Regions from separate parts of the Cellvibrio sp. KY-YJ-3 genome, predicted to be linked through region 1. Evidence: predicted binding sites of a transcription regulator. Region 1 holds the regulator's gene; the other holds the start of a gene.
What was found. Region 1 encodes FliA, which starts transcription of late flagellar genes. Its sites were predicted from a motif close to TAAAGTTATNNNNNNNNCGGCCGATANCC; they were not measured.

Region 2: D0B88_RS12960 (flagellin) is a predicted target of FliA. The motif match lies at 5,107-5,135, and genes of this name have one in related genera.

The regions. Positions count from the first base shown of each region.
Region 1 is NZ_CP031727.1:2,956,168-2,968,643, forward strand. Features, by position in the region: gene fliR (flagellar biosynthetic protein FliR) at 1-586, shown strand, start outside; gene flhB (flagellar biosynthesis protein FlhB) at 620-1,774, shown strand; gene flhA (flagellar biosynthesis protein FlhA) at 1,899-4,121, shown strand; gene flhF (flagellar biosynthesis protein FlhF) at 4,178-5,743, shown strand; gene D0B88_RS12490 (MinD/ParA family protein) at 5,917-6,741, shown strand; gene D0B88_RS12495 (RNA polymerase sigma factor FliA) at 6,866-7,609, shown strand; gene cheY (chemotaxis response regulator CheY) at 7,807-8,190, shown strand; gene D0B88_RS12505 (protein phosphatase CheZ) at 8,225-9,028, shown strand; gene D0B88_RS12510 (chemotaxis protein CheA) at 9,055-11,337, shown strand; gene D0B88_RS12515 (chemotaxis response regulator protein-glutamate methylesterase) at 11,422-12,476, shown strand, end outside.
Region 2 is NZ_CP031727.1:3,066,548-3,072,486, reverse strand. Features, by position in the region: gene D0B88_RS12975 (CHASE domain-containing protein) at 1-438, opposite strand, end outside; gene D0B88_RS12970 (flagellin) at 589-2,355, opposite strand; gene D0B88_RS12965 (flagellar protein FlaG) at 2,787-3,179, opposite strand; gene D0B88_RS12960 (flagellin) at 3,245-5,008, opposite strand; gene D0B88_RS12955 (flagellar protein FliT) at 5,225-5,551, opposite strand; gene flgL (flagellar hook-associated protein FlgL) at 5,837-5,939, opposite strand, start outside.

The sequences.
Region 1 (12,476 bases):
TTTTTTATCGGCACAGGGTTTTATGATGGTGATTCAAGAGGTGTTAATTGGCCTCGCCCTCGGGTTTTGTATGCAGGTGGTAATGCACGTATTTGTATTGGCCGGGCAGTTTATTGCAATGAAAATGGGTTTGGGTTTTGCGGCGATGAATGATCCCTCCAGTGGCGTGAGCGTGACTATTTTGTCGCAGTTTTATTTGCTCTTGTCCACGTTGCTATTTCTCAGTGTTAATGGCCATTTAGTCGTTTTGCAATTAATGGTGGATAGTTTTACTACGTTTCCTATCGGTGGTGCGGGTATAAATAGCGCGCACTTTGCGACCATTGTGGGTATGGGTTCCTGGTTATTCAGTGCGGCTCTGTTAATTACCTTGCCACTGTTTACCTCGCTATTAATTGTAAATATGTCATTTGGTGTGATGAGCCGCTCAGCACCACAGATGAACGTATTTACGGTGGGTTTTCCCATCACGCTTATTCTCGGTTTTATTTTAATGTGGTTTACCTTCGCCAACTTCCTGCCAGTGTATTTTGACATTATGGAAGAGGGCATAGGTGTGCTGCGTACTTTGGCACTAACTCCTTAGGGGCTGCCCCTTAGGGTTTTATAGGAGCAACCTATGGCCGAAGATGACGACAGCAGCCAGGAAAAAACGGAAGAGGCCAGTGCCCGAAAACTTGAGAAGGCGCGCGAAGAGGGGCAGGTTCCCCGTTCACGCGACCTTACTACTACGGCAGTGTTAATGGTGGCGGCCATAGGCCTGTATGTTTTTGCAGAATTTATGGGCAACAAACTGATTGGGATCAGCCGTGAAAGTTTTACCCTCACGCGCGCGGCTATTTACGACCCCAATGCCATGATCGCCCACCTTGCGGCGGCTATTTACGACGGCCTGTTTAGTATTGCGCCCTTAATGGTTTTATTACTTGTTGCGTCCATTGTTGGCCCTATCGCATTGGGTGGGTGGAATTACAGCACCAAAGCCATGGAGCCAAAACTCAACCGCATGGACCCTATCGCGGGTATCAAGCGGATGTTCTCGGTGAAATCCCTCATTGAATTATTAAAAGCGCTTGCCAAAGTACTGGTTATTTTGGGCGGCACTATTTTTATCCTGAAGTTTTTTGCGCAAGACATGTTTCGCTTGGTGGATGAAAGCACCAATGTCGCCATCATTCATTCATTGGAAATATCTATCCTCGCCACCATTGCACTCTGCGCGACTACCATTGCGATTGCGGCGATTGATGTGCCGATTCAGATTTTTGAATACAACAAAAAATTAAAAATGTCGCGGCAGGATCAAAAAGACGAATCCAAAGATACGGATGGTAAACCTGAAGTCAAAGGCCGTATTCGCCAATTGCAGCGCGAAATGGCGCAGCGCCGCATGATGTCCAATGTACCGCAAGCCGATGTGATCATCACCAACCCGGAACACTTTTCGGTCGCGTTAAAATACGACCCCGAAACCATGGAAACGCCACTGATGATTGCCAAAGGTGGCGATCACACCGCGCTAAAAATTCGCGAAATCGCTAAAGCGCACAATATTGAAATTATTCAGTCGCCGGTATTGGCGCGCGCGATTTTCTACACCACCGAAGTGGATCAGGAAATTCCCTCCGGCCTGTACCTCGCAGTTGCCCAGGTATTGGCCTACGTATTCCAGCTGCGCAATTACCGCAAAGGCAAGGGTGACAGGCCCGCTTATCCCCGCAATATCAACGTCCCGCGCGACTTGCGTTACAACGCCTCGGGTGAGGTGGATTAATCGCTGCACTTTTTATCGCTGTACTTTTTATTTATCGCCGTACTTTTTTAAGCGATTGCTATGAATCGGTACACTTCTTGCGATAAGCACAGGTAAATGATTTCACCGTCAAGAATCCGTGCTTATGGCCTTACCATCGTTTAACCAACTGAATAACTTCAACGGCAGAGCCGCGCTGGGTTCATTGCGCGGTATGGGGCGTGGCAATTTGGGAATTCCCATTTTGCTAATGATGCTGTTGGCGATGATTATTTTGCCGATTCCGCCGCTGCTATTGGATATGTTTTTTACCTTCAATATTGCCCTGGCGCTCGTTGTGTTGCTGGTGTCTGTGTATGCCATGCGCCCGCTGGATTTTGCCGCATTCCCCGCGATTCTTCTTATTGCCACCCTGTTGCGCCTCGGCTTGAACGTTGCCTCCACTCGCGTAGTTTTACTTGAAGGTCATAACGGAGGCGATGCAGCGGGGAAAGTAATTGAAGCTTTTGGTCATGTAGTTATTGGCGGAAATTTGGCGGTGGGTATTGTGGTGTTCATCATTTTGATGATCATCAACTTCGTGGTGGTAACCAAGGGTGCGGGCCGTATTTCCGAAGTGAGTGCGCGTTTTACCCTGGATGCAATGCCCGGCAAACAAATGGCGATTGATGCGGATTTGAACGCGGGTTTGATCGATCAGGATCAGGCGCGTACCCGTCGTCAGGAAGTCTCTTCCGAAGCGGATTTTTACGGCGCGATGGACGGTGCGAGCAAGTTTGTTCGCGGTGATGCGGTTGCAGGCATCATGATTATGTTTATCAATATTTTTGGTGGCTTGGCGATTGGTATGGCCCAGCATGATTTGCCATTTGGCGAAGCCTTTGAAAAATACACCATCCTCACTATTGGCGATGGTCTGGTTGCACAAATTCCCGGACTGTTGCTGTCGGTAGCCTCGGCGATTTTGGTGACTCGCGTTAACAGTGCCCATGAAATGGGGGCGCAGGTAGTCAGTCAGATGTTTGCGGCTCCTAAAGCCTTAGCTGTTTCGGGAATCATGCTGATCGTGATGGGGTTGATTCCCGGTATGCCGCACGTTGCCTTTTTGGGTTTGGGTTCTATTTGTGTCGGCCTTGCTTATTACATCCACTGGCGTAAACAGCAGCCTGCAGCCGTTGAGGACAATTCTTTTATTCCCGCAGGTACTCGCTTGGCTGGTGATGCACCAGGCGGTGGGCAGGGTGGGGCGACCATTGCGCCGCAGCGTATGACGCCCGCATTGCCAGCCGGCACTCCCGAGGCGCCCGAGTTGGGGTGGGACGATGTACAGCCTGTCGATGTGATCGGTTTGGAAGTTGGCTATCGCTTGATTCCGATGGTGGATAAAAACCAGGGTGGCGAATTACTGGGTCGCATCAAAGGTGTTCGCAAAAAACTGTCGCAGGAAATGGGCTTCCTTATTCCGTCGGTGCACATTCGCGACAATCTTGACCTTAACCCCACTGGTTATCGCATTAGCTTGATGGGTGTGTCCATGGCCGAGGCTGATGTCTACCCGGATCGTGAATTGGCGATTAATCCCGGGCAGGTTTTTGGTTCGCTGGAGGGGTTAAAAACCAAAGATCCCGCCTTTGGTTTGGATGCCATCTGGATCAACCCTAACCAACGCGAGCAGGCGCAAACTCTGGGTTATACCGTGGTTGACCCGAGTACGGTGGTGGCGACGCATCTCAATCAAATTCTGCAGCAGCATACCTTTGAGTTGCTCGGCCATGAGGACGTGCAAAAGCTGTTGGATATGCTGGCTAAATCATCGCCCAAATTGGTGGAGGAGTTGGTGCCCAACACGCTGAGCATCAACGCGTTGCTTAAGGTGTTGCAAAACCTGCTGCGCGAGCGGGTGCCGATTCGCGATATTCGCTCCATCGCCGAAGCCTTGGCGGGCAGTGGGATAAAGAGTCAAGATCCCGCCGCTTTGACGGCCATGGCAAGGGTGGCGCTGTGCCGTCAAATCGTCCAAAACATCATTGGCAACGAGCGCAACCTGCCTGTAATCACGCTTGAGCCTAGTTTGGAACAGTTATTGCTAAATACCGTTCAACAGGCACAAAAAGCTGGCGCTGATGACAGTGCGTTTATTGAGCCGGGCTTGGCAGACAGGTTGCAACAGTCGTTGATTAATGCAGCCCAGAAGCAGGAAATGGCAGGCAAACCGCTGGTTCTTTTGGTTGCCGCACCCTTGCGCCCCATGCTGTCCCGCTTTGTTCGTCACAGCGTTCCGGATATGCGGGTATTGGCTTATACCGAAGTGCCTGACAACAAACAGATCAGTATCGAGGCCAGTGTTGGCGCCGACAAAAACAACTGATGTGTTAAGTCAATTTAATCGTTAACCAGGTGGCCCACCCCGGGCGGGAGTTGAGTATGCAAGTCAAACGTTTCGTAGCGGCTGATATGCGTCGTGCGTTGGAATTGGTTCGCCAGGAATTGGGGCCAGATGCCATCATTCTCTCCAGCAACCGTATCCCGGAAGGGGTTGAGTTGCTCACCACCATGGGCTCTGACTACGAGCTAAAACAACTGCAAACGCGCCCCTTTGCCGAGTCGACCTTTGCGTCGAGCGAGCCGCTATTGAGTGATGGCGATATATCTCCCCGGATACTGGAGCGTCAACCGACTCGCAAAGTTGCCCCGGTGATCACCCAGATTCCCGATCACCCGAACGTTGGCAAAACCGGCGCCCAATTAGCGGACGACATAGAGCGTGCCCGTCTGCGTATGATTGCCGCGCGCAAAGCAGAAGAATCCGCCAAAGAGTTTATGGTGGGTAAGAATACGGTAGTGAACGCCGGTATTCCCCGTCATGCAACTGCGCCAGCAAGCCCCCCTAAAAAAGGCATGAGCGCCGCCGAGCGCTATCCGCTGGTTGATCCTGTGCCCGCAGTCAAAGAGCGTAATTTAACTCCCGAGGCAGCGTCATTTCGCGAAGCACTGCTCAGCAATACTCGCAATGCCCAGGATGCAAAAATCGATGCTTTGCTGACCAAAGAGAAAGCAGCACCTGTATCAATTACCCCAAATATTGATACCTTCGACCAAAATACCCAGCTTAATGACCTGCAGGCAGAAATTGCCGATATGCGTTTGTTGCTGGAACAGCAATTGGATCGCCTTAGTGGTAAACAATCCATTGCGAGCGATTCCCCGATTTTGGCCAGCATTGCCCGTCGCCTGGAGCGTTTGAGCTTGCCCAAAGACGTAGTTGCCAAGGTGATTAATGCCTGTACGAAAACCAAAACCCTGAGCGAAGCCTGGCCCGATGCCTTGGCAAACCTCGCGCATCAGCTACCCATCAATGGCCGCGACATTGTTGATCAAGGCGGGATCTTTGCGTTTGTAGGCCCCACCGGTTCGGGTAAAACCACCACTATTGGCAAACTGGCTGCACGTTATGTCATGCAGCATGGTTCAGACAAAGTGGCGATTATCACTACCGACACTTACCGTATTGCCGCGCACGACCAGCTGCGCTCACTGGCGCGTATTCTGCGCGTACCCGTGCGTGTTGTGGATGAAGCTAATCCGCTGGATACGGTATTGCGCAGCCTGCGTCACTGTTCCTTGGTGTTGATCGATACCGCTGGTTTCCGCCACGGCGACCCACATTTAAAAGCCCAGCTCAATGCTTTGGCCGACCAAGCACAGGTAAAAACCTATTTGGTGATGTCGTCCAACAGTCAGGCGCAAATGCTCAAAGCCTCGGTTCACGCCTATGGCGCGGCGCGCTTGCAGGGCTGTGTTCTCACCAAGTTGGACGAAACCGCCAGTATCGGTGAGGCTCTGGGTGTGGTGATGCAAAGCCGTTTGCCCGTTGCCTACACCACCGATGGCCAGGACATTCCTAAAAATTTGGAGGTGGCACGGGCGCATCAGTTGGTTGCCAGAGCGGTAGCATTGCTGAAAACCAGTTCGGAGACGGCGGTTTCTTAGCCAAAGAAAAGCTATAACCCTATGATTTTTACAGTGAAACTGAAATTAATCGGATCTTTTTCCAATCCCTATCTATACTCAGTTCACCATTAGAGTGCCAACAAACCGTACCGCCAGTTTTCTGGCGCCAACCCCGGCACACTTAAGAAGAATATGTTTGGAGTTACGTGTAGATGAGCCAAGTGCGACCAGTACAAGTTATCGCTGTGTCCGGCGGTAAAGGCGGAGTAGGTAAGAGCAATATTTCCGTCAACCTGAGTATTGCCCTGGCTGAATTGCGCCGTCGAGTTGTACTGCTCGATGCTGATTTAGGCCTCGCCAATGTGGATGTATTGCTCGGCATTCGCGCCACCCATACCCTTGCGGATGTTCTCGCCGGCACTCATTCGCTCAGCGATGTGTTGGTCACTGGCCCCGCCGGTGTAAAAATTGTTCCAGCATCCTCGGGTGTACAGCGTATGGCGGAGTTGAGCAGCGCCGAGCATGTGGGGCTTATCAATGCCTTCAATGAACTTTCCGATCAAGTGGATATTTTGGTGATAGACACGGCCGCGGGTATCTCGGATACCGTGGTTAGTTTTGTGCGCGCCGCCAACGAAGTCATTATTGTCGTGTGCGATGAACCTTCTTCCATCACCGATTCCTACGCCCTTATCAAATTATTAAACAAAGAATATGGAATGCAGCGCTTCCGTGTGGTCGCCAATATGACGCGCACCCAACAGGAAGGCATGAATATGTTCAACAAACTCAATACCGTTTGTGAGCGCTTTCTGGATGTCACACTCCAGTTTGTAGGCCAAATTCCCTTTGACGAAAATGTGCGTAAAGCCGTGCAAAAACAAAAAGCCTTGTTGGAGTTTGCCCCTGGCTCCAAGGCGGCAGTGGCAATACGTGCGTTGGCCCAAGCAGTCGATAAATGGCCGCTGCCATATTCTCCCACCGGGCGCCTGGAGTTTTTTGTCGAGCGCTTGTTGCAGGCCGCGAATGCGCGTTAGCAATATCCGCATACGCAGTTGCATAGACATTGGTGTGTGACTAGCGTTATGAATCGCTACTCACGAGAAAGTGAGGCAGGGTTGCCAATAATCACGGCAGTTTTTGCTAAACAAAAGGTGTTCGATGGCCGCAGTCAATGGTTTAGCCATGTACGATAAAAAGACCTTGCTCGATGCGCAAATCAATGTTGAAGACTTTGCTCCGCTGGTAAAGCGCATCGCTTACCACATGATGATGCGTATGCCTGCGTCCGTGCAGGTAGATGATCTGATTCAAGCGGGCATGATTGGCTTGATCGAAGCATCACAAAAATACGATGCATCCCGCGGTGCCAGTTTTGAAACCTATGCCGGTATTCGCATTCGCGGAGCAATTGTTGATGAAATGCGTCGTGGCGATTGGGTGCCCCGCTCAGTGCACCGCAATGCGCGCCGTGTTGCGCGTGCCGTTGCCGCCGTCGAGGCGCGTACCGGGCGCGATGCGACCGACGCCGAGGTCGCTGCTGAACTAGAGGTATCGCTGGAAGAATATTTTGAAATGCTGCAAGACTCCAACGGTAGCCGGTTATTCAGTTACGAAGAAACCTTCGGTGAAGAAGACAGCAATATCGACGCGTCCGAACACAGCAGTGCTTTTGTTAGCCCGTTTGAAGGGGTTCAGCGGGATGGGTTAAAAAAAGCCTTGGCCGAGGCGATTGCCTTGCTTCCCGAACGTGAGCGCATGGTGCTCGCCCTCTATTACGATCAGGAATTAAATCTCAAAGAAATTGGCTTGGTGCTTGGTGTTAGTGAATCCCGGGTTAGTCAGATTCACAGCCAGGCAGCCGCGCGTTTGCGCCACCGCCTTGGTGGTTGGCAGCCCGCGTAAACTGGGTGAAAAACAACCAAGGGCAGTGTGGTTTGCTCGCCGTTGCCAGCAGAATCGCAAATTAGTCTGTAAATACAACAATTTGCGCTATGATTTGCAGTAAAAGTTGAAGATTTACGCGCCGCCACTGGCCGAAGCTTTAACTCCTACTAGACTATGAATTAATAAAATTCCCTTCTGGGTAATTGGAGGTTGCGTTGGATAAGAACATGAAAATCCTGATTGTTGATGACTTTTCAACAATGCGGCGGATCATCAAAAACTTGCTGCGGGATTTGGGGTTTTCCAATACCCACGAAGCAGACGATGGCGTAACGGCATTGCCGATGCTCAAAAATGGCGATTTCCAGTTCCTGGTCACTGACTGGAATATGCCGGGCATGACCGGTATCGATCTGCTCAAAGCGGTACGTGCAGACGAAAAGTTGCGCACCTTGCCAGTATTAATGGTGACCGCAGAAGCTAAGCGCGATCAGATTATTGAGGCGGCTCAAGCTGGCGTAAACGGCTATGTCGTTAAGCCATTTACAGCGCAGGCGCTGAAGGAAAAAATTGAAAAGATCTTTGATCGGGTCGGTTAATCACCGTCGATTAAATAATAAATAAGGCTCTGCCATGGCATCTGAAACCCAAACATCGTTCAACAGTGAGTTTGTTGTCGAATTGAGAGAGTGCGCCAAATTGCTTGCGGAAAAACTGCAGGGCAATGAGATTGAAGAAGCATCGCTCTTGATACAAACCATTACCCAATCGCGTGATCGCCATATTTTTCAATCGGTAGGGCGCCTGACACGCGGTTTGCACAATGCAATTGTCAATTTCAATGTGGATGCCGACCTAACCAAAGAGCCGCCCAAGATTGCCAAGTCTGATATTCATGATGCGTCCAATCGGCTCAATTATGTGATTGAACTAACGCAAAAAGCGGCCGAAAAAACCATGGACGTTGTCGATGAGGCTGCGCCTATCGCCATGAATTTGGGGCAAGAGGCAAATAGTTTACGCAGTGAATGGGCGCGGTTAAAACGCCGTGAAATGAATGCCGATGAATTTCGCCAGTTGTACGAGCGCATGGATATTTTCCTCGGGCAAATGGTCACCGGTACTGAACAACTCAGTAAGAATTTGCAAGATATTGTGTTGGAGCAAGGCTTTCAGGATCTAACCGGTCAAGTATTAAAACGTGTTATCGGTTTGATCAATGATGTTGAAAAAGACCTTGTCAGCTTGGTGCGCATTGCTGGGCAGGTCGAAGAAATTGCCGGGCTTGCAGATGATCGCGAAGTTGTCGCACACGATATGGAAATTATGCACAAGCGTAAAACTGAAGCCGAAGGGCCACAAATTAACAAAGAGCGCGCAGATGTAGTATCCGGGCAAGATGACGTTGATGATTTGTTATCAAGTCTTGGTTTCTAAGCTGTAGGTCACTCGAGGAACGTTGAATGAGTTTTGGTGATGACGAGGATATCCTCCAGGATTTTCTGGTAGAGGCGGGTGAAATTCTCGAACGCCTCAGCCAGCAATTGGTTGACCTGGAGCAGCGCCCTGAAGATAAAGATCTGCTCAATGCAATCTTTCGCGGGTTCCATACCGTAAAAGGGGGGGCCGGTTTTCTGGCGCTCACTCCTATGGTGGAATGCTGCCATCTCACCGAAAACCTGTTTGATATTTTGCGTAACGGCAAACGTGCGGTTACCTCTGAATTAATGGACGTAGTGCTTGAAGCACTCGACATGGTTAATCAGCAATTTGAATTGGTATCCCAGCGCGAAGAACTACCACCGGTGGACCCTGCGTTAATTGCCTCGCTTGAGCGATTGGTTTCTTGCGAAGACCTCAACGAAAGTGCAGTAGCAGTACCTGTGGAAACAGCGGTTGCTAACCCGGAGACTACGGCAGTTGCCTCTGGGGACATTACGGACGCTGAATTTGAACAATTGCTGGATGCCATCGCCGGGGTTCCTGCCGCGACTGTGGCCTCTGCGCCTTTGGCTGAACCTGTCGCCACTGTATCCGGTGGTGGCGATGATATTTCTGAAGATGAATTTGAAGCGCTGCTCGATCAATTGCATGGCAGAGGCAAGGGGCCAGGTGTTCAGGCTGCTGCCCCGACACCAGCCCCGGCTCCTGTAGCATCCACAGCGGTCGGTGGTGGTGACGAAATCTCAGAAGACGAATTTGAAGCGCTGCTCGATCAACTGCATGGCAAAGGTAAAGGGCCGGGCGTTGTTGTCGATGCACCAGCACCAGCTGCTGCTGTTGCGCCCGAGCCTGCAAAAAGTTCGGGTGACTTGATCAGCGATGATGAGTTTGATGCACTACTGGATCAGCTGCACGGCAAGGGTAAAGGCCCTGGCACAGGAGCATCCACTGCGGCAACTCCCGCACCTGTCGCAACAAAACCAGCGCCTGCTCCTGAGGTTAAACCAGAGGCTGCTAAACCTGTTTCGCCAGCACCTGCAGTCAAGAAGGTAGAGCCGCCAAAACCAGCCGCAGCGACTGCTCCCGCTACGCCGGCAGCAGATAAAGAAGCGCCGCAAGTTGAAACTACCGTTCGTGTGGATACCCAGCGCCTTGATGACATTATGAATATGGTGGGTGAGCTGGTGTTGGTCCGCAATCGCTTGGTGCGGTTGGGTAACGGCTCTACCAATGAAGCCCTGGTAAAAGCAGTAGCAAATTTGGATGTAGTTACCGCCGATTTGCAGACCTCGGTCATGAAAACCCGCATGCAGCCAATCAAAAAAGTATTTGGCCGCTTTCCCCGTGTGGTGCGCGATTTGGCGCGTAGTTTGCGCAAAGAAATTAATTTGGAATTAGTCGGTGAAGAAACCGATCTGGACAAAAATCTGGTAGAGGCATTAGCCGATCCGCTGGTTCACTTGGTACGCAACTCGGTTGACCACGGCATTGAATTCCCTGATGTGCGCGAAGCGAATGGCAAGTCCCGCATTGGACAAGTTGTGCTTTCTGCAGAGCAGGAAGGCGATCATATTCTATTGTCGATTAGCGATGATGGTGCCGGCATGGACCCGGTTAAATTGCGTCGTATCGCGGTAGAAAAAGGGATGTTTGATGAAGATACCGCCAATCGTTTGTCTGACACTGAAGCCTACAATTTAATATTTGCACCAGGGTTTTCTACCAAAAAAGAAATTTCAGATGTGTCCGGTCGCGGTGTGGGAATGGATGTGGTGAAAACCAAAATCACCCAGCTTAACGGCACCGTCGAAATTAAATCCGAGTTGGGTAAAGGCACGCGCTTTATTATTAAAGTACCGCTGACGCTGGCGATTATGCCAACCCTCATGTTTATGCTCGGCCAACAAACTTTCGCTTTTCCGCTGGTGAGTGTGAATGAAATTTTCCACATGGATCTCACCAAGAGCCATATAGTGGATGGGCAGGATTGCGTCGCTATTCGTGATCAGGCAATTCCATTGTTTTATATGAAAGATTGGCTGGTTAAAAATGCGTTTGGTCATCGTCCTGACAACGCTCACGTGGTGATAGTTACCGTTGGTTCGCGCCGTGTTGGTTTCGTGGTGGATCAATTGATTGGTCAGGAAGAGGTGGTGATTAAACCTTTGGGCAAAATGTTGCAAGGTACCCCAGGCATGGCTGGGGCCACTATTACCGGCGACGGCACTATCGCGTTAATTTTGGATATTCCCAGCCTTTTGCGTCGCTACGCCAAGGGTTCCACCAGCTGGGGACACAGTTAATCTTCAGCGTGACCCTGCTGCGGTGAACGCTACACATGCCAGCAAAATGTCTGTTAAATATTTTTCCCTTGCGGAGTGTGATAGATGCCTTTCCGGGTATTAGTGGTTGATGATTCAAATTTCTTTCAGCATCGTTTGAAAGATATTATTAATGAGCACCCGGAATTAAAAGTTGTTGGTATCGCAAGCAATGGACGCGAGGCTATTGATAAAGCAGCTGAGTTAAAGCCTGACATTATCACTATGGATTTTGAAATGCCGGTGATGGATGGTGTGACTGCTATCAAGCACATCATGTCCAACCGTCGCGTCCCCATCTTGATGTTTTCATCGCTCACCTATGAAGGTGCCAAAATTACGCTGGATGCCTTGGCAGCCGGCGCACTCGATTTTATTCCCAAAGATTTTGCCGAGGTCTCGCGAAACTCCGAGGTGCTCAAGAAAAAATTACATGAGCGATTGATTACCCTCGCTGGCTCCGGCAATCGCTCAGTCCCACCGCCAGTTGCTACTACAGCGTCACCCGCGCCTGTGCCTGCGTCAGCGAGCAGTTCGTCATCTTTCAGACCCATTGCCGCACCGGCGCCTGCCGCTCGCCCTGTGTCGCCAGTCCAAGATGAGCCGGCAAGGCCATCTGGATCTGATAATTACCGTCTCAAAAATAAACCCAAACTTTTGGTCATTGGCGCGTCCACCGGCGGGCCAGTTGCTCTGGCCGAAGTGTTAATGGCGTTGCCCGCCAATTTTCCTTTGCCTATTGTGCTGGTGCAGCATATGCCGGAAAACTTCACTAAAGCATTTGCCGAGCGGCTCAACAAACAGTGCCACATCCGCGTGCGTGAGGCGGTGGATGGCGATCAACTGCAACCCGGTTTGGCGTTACTTGCACCGGGCGGAAAACAATTAATGCTCGACAAGCGCAACGGTGGTTCGGTGCGGGTATTGCCGGATGATGAGCGCGTCAATTACAAACCTTCGTTGGATATCACTTTTGGTTCTGCTGCCAATAACTATGCCGATAAAGTACTGGGCGTGGTATTAACCGGTATGGGGTCGGATGGTTGTAATGGTGCGCGTTTATTAAAGGATGCAGGCTCGTCACTTTGGTCACAAGATGAAGCGAGTTGTGTAATTTATGG
Region 2 (5,939 bases), 110 kb from region 1:
CGTACCGATACTCGCGCTAATGGCGGCCGCTACTGGCCCGCCAAGGATAAACACCAAAAAAATATCCCGTTCGTCTGTTAAATGATTAGGAAAACCAACAAAACGACGAATAAGCCAGGCCCCAACCAAACAAGCGATACTGCTGCCACACGCGATAAAAAAACCAACCCCAACAACCCCACTGGTTAGGGTTTGTCCATCTGCCAAAGCGACACCAATATTCAGCAAGGTCGAACCAAGTAACACACCAATAACCAGCGGATTCCCCCAAATAAGCAAAGCCGCCAAAGAGATCCCCAAGGGCAAAAATATGCCACTCACAAAACCCGGGGGAATAGCCAGCAACAATGAAAGCCAACCGCTGGCCAAATACACCAGCGTCAGTAAAACGATACGCAAAATCAGAGAGACAAGCTTATGAGGGGAAGATAAAGCCATGTTTAAAAACCGGAAGGATACCTGCGTTAATGCTAGCTGATTATTTGCCTATAATCGGTTTATTCAGGCTATTTACGCCCTGTAGAAATACAAAAACCGCAGCAAGCTGCGGTTTTTGTTATACGGGCAGAAAAACTACCAGAAAAATTATTATCTGAGCAGTGATAACACCTGTTCTGGTCGCGCGTTGGACTGAGCCAACATCGCCGTGGCCGCCTGCTGCAATACCTGAGCACGGCTCAGGGCGGCGGTCTCTGCAGCGAAGTCTGCATCGATGATCCGCGAACGGGAGGCAGAGGTTTTCTCTGATACGTTAGCCAGGTTAGACATGGTGAAATCCAGACGGTTATTCACCGCACCCAGATCTGCACGGGTGGCGTTCACCTGTTCCAACGCTTTATCGACAATACTGATTGCACGTTGGGCGCCTTCGTAAGTGTCAATCTTGATGCTGGCAACGCTGCCCACACCGGCGGTATCGTTACGCTCTTTAAAACCAGTGATAGCAACTACATCTACTGCGGTCGCTGTATCACCGTACTTGATAGCGATTTCTTCGCCATTGGCAGAGCGCAGAGAAATTTGGTTAGTACCGCCAGCAAACGCCACAACACCCGTTTGATCGGACGATAAGTTGATAACACGAATAGTTTCCGCAATCGTGTCGGCCACCAACGTCCCGGCTGTAATCTTACCAATCGGGATATCATTGATAATTAAATCGCCTTCTTGCAACACTGGAGCGCCACCAGCAGCGGTGACTGCAGCACCTAACAAGTTGCCGTTAGCATCCTGTACATCCACGCCTAATGCAGACACTCGCGCATCAGCACCAGCAGTTGCCCCCAACTCAATGGTCACGCCTAAACGATCGGCGCTAGTGTCATTGAACACCAAGGAGAAGTTAGTATGGCCATCAGCCAAGCCTGAGGGATTACCAGTTGTTGCAGTTTCATCCACAGTAATTGATGACGCACCCGGTGCGGTGAGAATTAACTTACCGCTAGCATCCACAGTCGCTTCGATAGCAGTTTCAGCATTAATTTTATTCACCAACTCTTTCATGCTGTTGGTGCCGGTAATGGTATAAACCTGCGACAAACCATTGCCATCGACCAAAGTCAGTTCAAGAGTTTCGTCTGGCGCACGCAACACACCTGAACCGGCAGTATCGGCAGTGACTTGAACCAGAGACGCAACTTCAGCGCCCTTACCTTCCAAATCCGAGTTGATGCTTGCCAATGCTTCATTCAAATTAGTGGCGGTAGTGACCGGGTCAATAGCAGTGCCATTAATCAGTAAATCACCTGCCGTCAGATCTGTCAGCGCATCGATCTCCGCCAAGTGGTTGGCCGGTGGAGCACCGTTAGGTGTTGCAGGCTCACCCACGATATCGCCAGACGAGCCGCCCAGCGCATAGGTATTAAATGAACCAATGGCAATTTCCATTGTTTCATTTGCCTGAGAGCCCACCTGCAAGAAGGTTTCACCCAAGGTTCCATCCAACAGCTTCTGGCCATTGAATGATGTAGTCTCTGAAATACGGTCCATTTCCAGCTTTAACTGTTGCACTTCCGCATCCAATGTTTTGCGGTCGTCATCGTTATAGATACCGTTCGCAGACTGGATTGAAAGTTCGCGGATGCGCTGCAGAATATTGGTTACTTCTTGCAAAGCACCTTCTGCGGTTTGAACCAGAGACACACCGTCATTTGCGTTACGGATAGCTTGATCCAAACCACGGATTTGCGAGGTCATACGGTTGGAAATGGCGAGACCCGCAGCGTCATCTTTGGCGGAGTTAACACGCTGACCAGAGGACAAGCGTTCGGTAGCGCGATCAAGAGCGTTTCCAGAGTTCATCAATTGACGCTGTGAATTCAAGGAAGCGACATTGGTGTTAATGACTAAAGGCATAATAAATCTCCTAATGATTGTTCCTGTTCACAGTTGCGTGTGCTGTGACAAGCCGACTGATGAAGCCCAGAAACAGCGGCAAATAAATTGCTCAGTTTGTGAGAACTTCGTGGCAAGACTGGTAAGAAATGGATACCAACAGGATTTCTATACGGGTCGCCTAAGTGGGCTTTTGCACAGACTATGCCAAGAAAAAAATCAAGCGCTTTAGGCCATAAAAAACAGCCTCGGCGGGAACAATTATTCAAGCGAGGGAAACAACATTTTTTAGGTAGTGTGCTGGATAAAAAAACGACTAAAAAATAATAATTGCGGAAAAAATATTCAAAAAAAACCTCAAAAAAAAAGAGCAGCGAATGCTGCTCTTTTTTTAAAACACAATATTTCCAAAATCGCTTAAAAAGCCATAAATCAATGATTTAAAAGCGTTTTTAAGCCTGCGCGCTAATCAGGCTAACTGGCTCATCGGGTGTGAGTTGCTGTGCCAAACGCAGAAATATTTCATCGGGAATTTGACGAATAACTTCTTGCGTACTCCTGTCCAATACTTTCACAACCGTTTCACCTGAACCAGGGTCGTAAGTAAAATTCAAGTCACGTTGGGTGGACTGAATATACTCGTTCATCTGCGCAACGGCGGCCTGCACTTTCTCTTGTACCGCTTGGGAATTGACGGTTTCAGTGGTTACAGGTTTTGCCGCTTCGGCAACCGGCGGCAAATCATTGCCGGTTTTTTGACCTTGCACAGTGCCCGCCAACGACGAAGCCGGCACTGGTTTCACCGGTGCCGGTCCCGCTGCGATTTTAGTGATTTCATTCATCATAAAGTCCTCACTAGAACACACCTTCAAAGTTAGCCAGAGGGCTAACTTTGAAGGAAGCTACCACCTTATCTCAACAGTGACAGTACTTGTTGTGGACGTGCATTAGACTGAGCCAACATCGCAGTCGCCGCTTGTTGCAATACTTGTGAACGGCTGAGGTTTGCAGTTTCTGCGGCAAAGTCAGCATCGTTGATACGTGAACGAGCAGCAGAAGTTTTCTCAGAGATGTTCGCCAGGTTTGATACGGTGAAGTCCAAACGGTTGTTAATCGCACCGAGGTCTGCACGGGTACTACTTACTTGGTCAATCGCTTTGTCGATAATACCAATTGCTTTCTGAGCACCAGCTTGGGTTGAAATATCAACGCTAGCTACAGAACCAGCACCTTCAGCGGCATTACGCTCTTGAATACCAGTTTGGGCATACATGGTAGCGGCGGCATTATCACCATACTTAACACTTACTTCACCGCTGGTTGATGCCAATGCGATCGAGTCTGTGGCATCACCGGCAAAAGCAACCACACCTGTCTCGCTGCTGACTTTGTTAATAGCCTCAATCAAATTGTCACGTTTCTCAGTGGCATCAGCACCTGCATCTACTTCACCAATTTCAACACCGTTAATAATCAAATCACCGGCATTCAAGCTAGAGGCAAAGTTTGTAATAGTGGCGCCTTGCAGGTTACCCAAGTCATCAGAGATATCCAGACCCAGTGCAGCAACGTTGGTCATCATCGCCGCTGATGCAGCAGCATCGTCAGCTCCTTCAATTTTTACCCCAGTACCACCAACGCTAGTGTCAGTGAATACCAAACGGAAGTTTTCATCAGTCTCAGCGCCATCAAAACCGGCTGCAGCAAGACCATTACCTGTACCAGTAACCGTAATGGAAACAACACCCTCTTGGCTCAGCACCAAATTGCCATCATCGGTCAAACTTGCACTAACACCAGTATCGCTATTAATTTTTGCAACCAGCTCATCCATGTTAGTAGTGCCAGTCAGGATATAAGCTTGGTTATTACCGTCGCCATCCACTACAGTAAGGGTCAAAGTATCGGTGCCAGCAACCAGCACACCATCACCAATATCATTACCTTCTGAAGAAACAAGTGCCGACGCCACAGCACCTTTTCCTTCCAAGTCAGCATTAATACTGGCAATTTTTTCGTTCAATGTAGAACCTGCAGCGGCGTCAGCCAAACTGCTCAGGGCAACATCATTGACATATAAAGTGGTATCGGCATCTGCGCCGGTAAACGCTGACAATGCAGCCAGGCCAGTTGCAGATTCACCCACTACATCACCAGCACTACCGCCCAGTGAGTTGGTGTTGAAGGTACCAATTTTTACGTCGATAGTTTGGTTAGATAATGCACCTACTTGCAAACTGGTGCTACCCAAAGAACCATCCAGCAGAGCTTTACCGTTGAACGAAGTGGTATCGGCGATACGATCCAATTCTGACTTCAATTGTTGTGCTTCGGCGTTCAGGGTTTGACGGTCAGCATCGTTGTAAATACCGTTCGCAGACTGAACCGACAGCTCACGCATACGTTGCAGGATGTTGGTAGATTCTTGCAGAGCACCTTCTGCGGTTTGAATCATGGATACACCATCGTTAGCGTTACGGATGGCTTGGTCCAGACCACGAACCTGAGAGGTCATACGGTTACCGATCGCCAAACCAGCGGCGTCGTCTTTTGCGGAGTTGATACGGTTACCAGAGGACAAACGTTCGGTAGCGCGATCAAGTGCGTTGCCTGAGTTCATCAATTGACGTTGCGCATTGATGGAGGCGATATTGCTGTTAATTACTAAAGCCATGATTAATCTCCTGGATTAATGTCTGTGTGCAGTATCACTGCGATAACAAGTCTGTTGATGAAGCCTGAGACAAACTTACTAATCAGCACTTCTAACAAGGTTATCGACACATCCTGGAGTTGCTTTAATCTTTTTTTATGGCTTAAACAAAATATTTACAGCGGTAATTAACAGAATTTATTGCGGAAGGTTATATAAAAGCAGAAAAACGTCAAATTAACGACCATAAGCATCGATTGCCTTCATGGCGCGATTAGTTTGACGCAATTCTGACGCCACTTGCTCACGACTAATTTCAGCCAGCTCGGATAAACGCTTATTAATAGTCTGGATTTCTTCAATCATGCGTGCGGCTTGAGGTTCCAAATCCGCCTGCGCCAGCGACTGCAAGTATTCAGCATCATTAATTGATAACAAACCCTGCTGGCGCTGCTGCACCAATGTCTCAAAGGAATCCCAATCGCCCGCCTCTGCCAATGACAGCAGTGCTTGGGACTGGCTGAGTGCGCGAGAGAGAGGATCTAACAAGGTCTCAATATCCATAAAACAGCTCTTTACCTAGGGAATACAATAAGTTGGTTTAATAAGCGAAGCCTAACGCCATCTACAAAGATTAGCAAAATTTAAATGGGTGGTTGGAAAACATTAAAGAGGGATGATTGAGATGGGTGCTGGAAAGCAGATGATTGGTGTGTCGGAAAACGGATGATTCGTGTGTCGGAAGTCGCTGCGCTCTTCCAACCCACGTATTTGAAATGTTTGTAGGTTGGAAGAGCGCAGCGACTTCCGACAAATGTTTAAAAACCGCATAAAACCATAACACTTGCGCTACAGGTAATTAAACAAACTCAGCTGGCTAATTTTGGTAAAACTCTGCTGCGAAGCATTAAGCACCAGAGTTTCCATCGATAAACGAATTGAGGCTTCTGCG